2 regions of the Streptomyces sp. NPDC045998 genome follow, and region 2 is predicted to be linked to the other one. Evidence: riboswitches for the same ligand, from Rfam matches in the RefSeq annotation. Region 2 holds a riboswitch; the other holds the start of a gene.
What was found. Region 2 has a riboswitch for cyclic di-AMP ahead of AC07FJ_RS25705 (C40 family peptidase). Riboswitches for the same ligand answer to the same signal wherever they lie in the genome.
Positions count from the first base shown of each region.

Region 1: it holds a riboswitch for cyclic di-AMP, as region 2 does, so the genes downstream of both, AC07FJ_RS27465 (C40 family peptidase) here and AC07FJ_RS25705 (C40 family peptidase) in region 2, are expected to answer to the same signal.

Region 1 covers NZ_JBWKLJ010000010.1:152,938-156,307, forward strand. The annotation lists gene pcrA (DNA helicase PcrA) at 1-1,093, opposite strand, end outside; cyclic di-AMP (ydaO/yuaA leader) riboswitch at 1,292-1,448, shown strand; gene AC07FJ_RS27465 (C40 family peptidase) at 1,447-2,472, shown strand; gene AC07FJ_RS27470 (hypothetical protein) at 2,527-2,880, opposite strand; gene AC07FJ_RS27475 (C40 family peptidase) at 3,265-3,370, shown strand, end outside.
Region 2 covers NZ_JBWKLJ010000009.1:135,274-138,643, forward strand. The annotation lists gene AC07FJ_RS25695 (helix-turn-helix domain-containing protein) at 1-671, opposite strand, end outside; gene AC07FJ_RS25700 (ATP-binding protein) at 912-1,343, shown strand; gene AC07FJ_RS25705 (C40 family peptidase) at 1,413-1,892, opposite strand; cyclic di-AMP (ydaO/yuaA leader) riboswitch at 1,897-2,059, opposite strand; gene AC07FJ_RS25710 (hypothetical protein) at 2,720-2,923, shown strand; gene AC07FJ_RS25715 (urease subunit gamma) at 3,197-3,370, shown strand, end outside.

The sequences.
Region 1 (3,370 bases), on a different contig from region 2:
CGGCGGAGAGGATGGTCTGCGTGGAGCGGTAGTTCTGCTCCAGCAGGATCGTCGTCGCGTCGGGGTAGTCCTCCTCGAACTGGAGGATGTTGCGGATGGTGGCGCCGCGGAAGGCGTAGATCGACTGGTCGGCGTCACCCACGACGCACAGCTCGGCCGGGTCCAGGTCCTCATAACCGGTGCCCACCAGCTCGCGTACGAGCGTGTACTGGGCGTGATTGGTGTCCTGGTACTCGTCGACGAGGACGTGGCGGAAGCGGCGGCGGTAGTGCTCGGCGACGTCCGGGAACGCCTGGAGCAGGTGGACCGTCGTCATGATGATGTCGTCGAAGTCCAGGGCGTTGGCCTCGCGCAGCCGTGCCTGGTACATCCGGTACGCCTCGGCGAGCGTCTTCTCGAAACCGTCGGCGGCCTGGTCGGCGAAGGTCTCCTCGTCGATCAGCTCGTTCTTGAGGTTGGAGATCTTGGCGCTGAAGGACTTCGGCGGGAACTTCTTCGGGTCGAGGTCCAGGTCGCGGCAGACCAGCGCCATGAGCCGCTTGGAGTCGGCGGCGTCGTAGATCGAGAAGGACGACGTGAAGCCGAGCCTCTTCGACTCGCGGCGCAGGATGCGGACGCACGCGCTGTGGAAGGTCATCACCCACATGGCGTTGGCGCGCGGGCCGACGAGCTGCTCGACGCGCTCCTTCATCTCGCCGGCGGCCTTGTTGGTGAAGGTGATCGCCAGTATCTGGCCCGGATGGACGTGCCGGGTGGCCAGCAGGTGGGCGATGCGGTGGGTGAGCACCCGGGTCTTGCCGGAGCCCGCACCGGCCACGATGAGCAGCGGCGAGCCGGTGTGGACGACGGCGGCGCGCTGCTGGTCGTTCAGCCCCTCCAGCAGCGCGGCGGGGTCCACGACGGTGCGCGGCGCGCCGTCGCGGTGGTACGCGTCCCGGGCCGGGGGCACGTCGAAGCGGTCCCCGAAGAGGTCGTGCGGGACCTCCTCCGGGGCCGGGGCGTGGCCCTCGGCGTCCTCGGGGGGCGGCGGCGGTTCCTCGGAGGTGTGGTTCCGCAGGTCCGCCAGGAAGCTGTCGTCAAAGAGGCTGCTCATCGCCTATCGAGTCTAGGCCGCCCCACCGACAGCCGGGGCCGAACAGACTTCGTCGCAGAGCGCGATGACACATAAGCGTCGCGTAAAGGTCACGAAAATGTATCCGGCATATCGAACATCATCCTTCACAGCACCACCACACGTTGGCTAGCGTGCCGCACAAGCGGACCGTTCCCTCATCGGCGAACCACGCCGATCGGACCGCCCACGCCGAATCCACTCTCCCCGCACGGGAGTTGGAACCGGGGACCCACCATGCACCATGGGGTGAATCGGCCGCTTCCGCAGGCCGTAGGGCACCTTCCGTTCGCCCGAACCCGCCGGTTGACCCGGTAGGCGGTCTACGGAAGGAGATGCCGGCCTTGGCGTCGCATCGCAAGCCGCGCAGCCGCACCACCCGCACGCTCGGTACGTTTGGTTCGTTCGGTACGAATTCCCCCGCCGTCGGGGTCACGACGGCCGCCATCGCCTCGGTCACGACCCTGCTGTCCGCCCAGTCGGCCGAGGCCGCGCCGGGCCGGCCGACGGTGGAGGAGGTGCAGAGGAAGGTCGACGACCTCTACCGGCAGGCCGGAGGGACGATGACGCAGGCGCAGCGGTACGCCCAGCCCGTGCGGCCCGCCCCGCCGGCCCAGCCCGTGCGGCCCGCCCCGCCCGTCCAGCTCACCCCGCCCAGCCCGCACGTCCCGCACGTCGAGTCGGAGCCGACCGCGAAGCCCGACAACGATGCCGTCGAGGCCGCCGAGGCCCTCGAAGCCGCCGAGGCGTGGAAGGCGGAGGCCCCGACCCCGCGGGCCGAGCCCGCGAAGACCCCCGAGGCGCTGCGCGCCGGCAAGCGGACGGTGCAGCGCAAGCTCGCGGAGGCGCGCGCCCTGCTGGCGCGGGAGGAGACGCGGCCGGAGACGCTGAGCGGGACACCGACCGGGACGCCGACCGGGACGCCGACCGGTACGCGGACGGAGGCCCCGGTGTACGGGCCGGAAGTCCGCGAGACCGAGAGCGGAACCGGTCACGGCCCCGACCGCACCGCGGCCGAAGCCGACAAGGTGCTGGCCTTCGCCCGCGCCCAGCTGGGCAAGCCGTACGTCTGGGGCGCGGCCGGCCCGAGCTCGTACGACTGCTCCGGCCTGACCCAGGCGGCCTGGAAGGCGGCGGGCGTCGACCTGCCGCGGACCACCTGGGAGCAGGCCCGCGTCGGCACGCGCGTCTCCATGGACGAGCTGCGCCCCGGCGACCTGGTGTTCTTCTACGACGACATCAGCCACGTCGGCGTCTACCAGGGCGACGGCGTGATGATCCACGCCCCGCGTCCCGGGATGAACGTCCGCGAGGACGCGGTCCACTCCATGCCGCTGTACGGCTGCGTGCGCCCCGCCTGAGGGGCCGCCTGAGAGGGGCGGCCCGCCCGTGGGAAGCGGGCCGCTCAGGTCACCTCAGGTCCAGAGCGTCGCGATGAAGATGTTGGCGACGGTGAGGCCGCCGACGGCGCCGAACAGCGCCTTGTCGACCGTCTCCTCGTCCCGCTTGACGTAGACCAGGCCGAGGATGACGACCAGGATCGCCAGCTTCACGCCGATCTTGATGTTGTTCACGGTCTGGTCGTCGGCCTGGTTGAGCCCGACCAGGGCCACACCCGTCACCAGCATGGTCAGCGCGCCGTGCAGCATGCCGGGGCTGAAGCGCGCCGTGCCCGCGCCCATCGCCTTCATCTGGGACAGGAAGCCGCCCAGCAGGGCGCCGATACCGATGATGTGCAGCGCGACGAAGACATTGATGAGTACGTCCATGGGCCGGAGCCTAACCGGGGCCATAGCACCGGTCGCCGGGCAGGGTTGCCTCATTCGTCGCCTCGGTCACAGCTGATACGGAATGAGAGATTCCAGGCGCGTCGCCGCCGACGGAAGCCGTTCCCGAACTCTCACCTGCGGGCAATTGCGGTCACTCCCCCTCACCACCGTGACCGGCGGGTTTAGCGTCCTCCCCCAGGTGGCCGGTTCTCCCACCGCCGTCTTCCGACTCCCGGGCGGCGGCCGGCCACCCCACCCACACGCGACAGGGAAGGGAAGTGACCCGCCCTCGTGGCAGCTCACCCAGAACCAGAACCTCCGCAGCACGGCGATCACGGCCATGACAGCGGTCGCGGCAAGCACCGCAAGCCCCGGCAGCGCTCCCTGAACGCGGCTGCGGCCGGGTGGGCTGCCGGGCGGGTGGCCGGGCGCACCGCCGTCGGCTTCGTACTCGCCGGGGCGGCGACCGCCACCGCCCTCAGCGGCGCCG
Region 2 (3,370 bases):
GAGAGGCCGACGTACCCGCCCACCGCGAACGGCAGCACCTGGAGCCGCACATGGGGCAGGTCCGCCAACTCCCGCAACCGCCGCAGCTGCGCCCGCATCACCCCCGGGCCGCCCACCTGCCGCCGCAGCACCGCCTCGTCCAGTACCGCCTCCAGGCGCAGCGGCGGATCACCGAACAGCACCTCCTGGCGGGCGAGCCGCACCTCCACCAGCGAGTCGACCGCCGTCACCGGCAGCCCGTCCAGCGCCGCGCGCGTCACCGCCCGCGCGTAGTCGGCCGTCTGCAGCAGGCCCGGCACCACCGAGGTCTCGAGTGTGCGCGCCGCGCACGCCTGCGACTCCAGGCTGATGAAGTCCTGGTACTGCGGCGGCAGCACGCCCCGGTACGCGTGCCACCAGCCCGTGCCGCCGCCGTCCGCGGCCGCGCCGGAGAGGGCCTCCAGCAGCGCGCGCTGGCGCGGTTCGCGTACGCCGTAGGCGTCGAGCAGCCGTGACACGTCCTCGCCCGTCACCCCGCTGGCACCCGTCTCGATCCGGCTGACCTTCGACTGGTGCCAGCCGACGAGCCGGGCCGCGTCCCGGCTGGTGAGCCCGGCTCTCAGGCGCAGCCGCCGCAACTCCTCGCCGAGCTTGCGGCGCCGCACCGCCGGACCGTGCCGCGTGCCCCGCACGACAGCCCCACCTCCCGCCCTCCGGAACGCTGGACCAACCCGCCAGTCTGCCCGCCGGAACCGCTCTCGCGTAGCAGGGTTCACCGCTTCGAGCGACAGATATATGCATATCTTGGGGGATCGGCCCCACCCGGGGCGACATAAGTGGCACTCTGGCGCGAAGCGCAATCCGAGGCCGTCCTCGCACAACATCCGCTCCCTGTCGGAGTCCGGCCCCGGTGGGAAAGGGACAGCGTCGCCATGGCAGACCACCAGGAAGCATCCGTCACTCTGCCGAGCGATCCAGCCTCGGTCTCCGCAGCCCGCAGATACGTGGCGGACGTTCTTACCGAATGGGGCCTGCCGGCCGAGTCCGACACGGCGGACGCGGTACGGCTGATCGTCTCCGAGCTCACCACCAACGCCGTCCAGCACACCTTCGGACAGTCACCGACCTTCACGGTGGACATCCGGCTGGAACGGGACGAACAGCTGCGCATCGGTGTCACCGACAGCCACCCGCGGTGGCCGCAGCGCCTGCCCGCGGCCGTGCAGCAGGACAACGGCCGCGGCATGGTCATCATCCGCTGGCTCACCGCCGAACGCGGTGGCCGCCTGACGGTCACTCCGACCGGTGAGGGCGGCAAGACGGTGTGGATCGCCCTGCCCTGGTCCGTCCCCGTCCGGGGCTGAGCACGCGCCCGGTACGGCGGCGGCCCCGTACCGCCCGGTCGTGCGGTACGGGGCGTACGAGCTCTCGTGTCAGCGCACGCGCCCGTAGTAGACCGACTTCGACCAGATGCGGTCGAGCTTGACCACCGAACCCGACTTCGGTGAGTGCCAGATCTTGTTGTCCCCGGCGTACAGGCCCACGTGGTAGACGCGTCCACCGGAGTGGAAGAAGACCAGGTCACCCTTCTGCCGCTGCGACGTGGAGATGTGGCGGGTCTTGTTGTACTGCTGCTGCGCGGTGCGCGGCAGCGTCTTGCCGGCCTTCTTGTACGAGTAGAGCGTGAGGCCGGAGCAGTCGAACCGGGAGGGGCCCGCTGCCCCGTACGCGTACGGGGAGCCCTTCTTGGACGCGGCGATGTTCAGCGCCTTCGTGGCGTGCGTCGCGGCGGCGGCCTCGGCCTGGGGGACGGCGCCCGGCGCCAGCATGGTGCCGCCGACGGCGGCGAGCGTCAGTGCCGAGACGGCACCGGCTCGGGACAGCAGAGACGGGACATGAATCTGCGCGGTCATAGCGCAACCCTTCGTCAGCCGCCTGTGAAGGATGACCTGTCGGGTTCGGGCTGGCGAAGTTGCCCGGCCGCTGACGCGGCTTCACCCCAAGGGGCGGCCATGGTGCGCTCGCCCCGGACTGCTTGGGTCCTCCACTCCTGCCGATCCACTCCTGTCGACCAGTCGTCCGGACGGCGGCAGGACTCGGCGTCCGCCCGGACCGCCCCGCCGCGGCGGCGGGGGCTTGTCGTCGAAGGGATCTTGACCCATGACAGGGCGAAATTCCGAGCCGAAACGGAAGTTTGTGAGGCTCCTCACGACTGATCCATTCGAGTGGACAGAGGCGTTTTGGTGCGACGCGACGGCTGGTTGATGATCCGTGGACCAGCGGCGGAAGGTGATGTTCCGCCAGATGCGTACACCATGGGCGCAACTCGTACAGTGCGTAATTCCCTCGTTTGCGTACGCCGAACGAGGGTGGCTCTTCGGCCCTTCTGCGCCCATCCGTGCTACGCCGAAATCCCTCATCAGGCGGGCTCCTGAGGGAGCGTCACCCGCGCAGCCAGACATTCGCCATCGAGAACTCACGGCGCACGCGCCAGCGTCCGGGTGTGCGCCTCGCCCTCCCGTGGTCATGCGTCGAACGCAGTGCTCCCGCGGTGCGGCCGTGCGCCCGGCGAGCGCCCGGTTGAACCCCGCTCCGGGGGTCGGAGGCGTGCGGGATCGTTTCCTCGTCCTCGTGCGGGTGACCGGGCGCGTACCCGGGGTGTGGGGGTGGGTAGCCAGGGGCCGACTCGAGCCAACCGGCGAGTCAGACCCCGTCACCCCGTCACAGGGAGGGAACCCGTATGCGTCGCACCGCGGCCGTCGTCCTCGGAACCATCGCACTCCTCGGATCCACCGTCACCACCGCCTCGGCGGTGGCGGTGCCGGACCCCACCGCCGTCCTCGACTGCGTCACCACCAGCGCGACCGACCTGACCACCATCGTCGACCCCGCCGCGCCCGCCCTGCCCTCGGAGGTCCCGGGCGCGAGCTGCCTGGCCGTCTGAGGCGGGCACCGCGGCTCGCCGGGCGGCACGGGCGCACCCGTACCGCCCGGCGAGCGGCCGCACCTCGTATACGACCCGCGCTGCGGGCCCGGTGGGCGGCCGCTCGTGTCCCATGGCCAGGCAAAGCCGTAGTTAACGTGCCGGAAAAACTTCTGCCCGAGATTGAAATATCTCTCCCTCACAATCGTTTCCGCAGGTCAACAGAGTGTTGAAGCCGGATAGGGTCCCGCTGCTGCCCGGGGTCGTGCCGGGCGGGAACATGTGAGGTGAAACGTGCAACTGAGCCCGCACGAGCAGGAGCGCCTGCTCATTCATGTCGCTGCCGACGTGGCGGAGAAGCGCAGGGCACGCGGGGTGAGGCTCAACCACCCCGAGGCCGTCGCCCTCATCACCGCGCACATCCTGGAGGGGGCCAGGGACGGCCGGACCGTCGCCGAGCTCATGGCC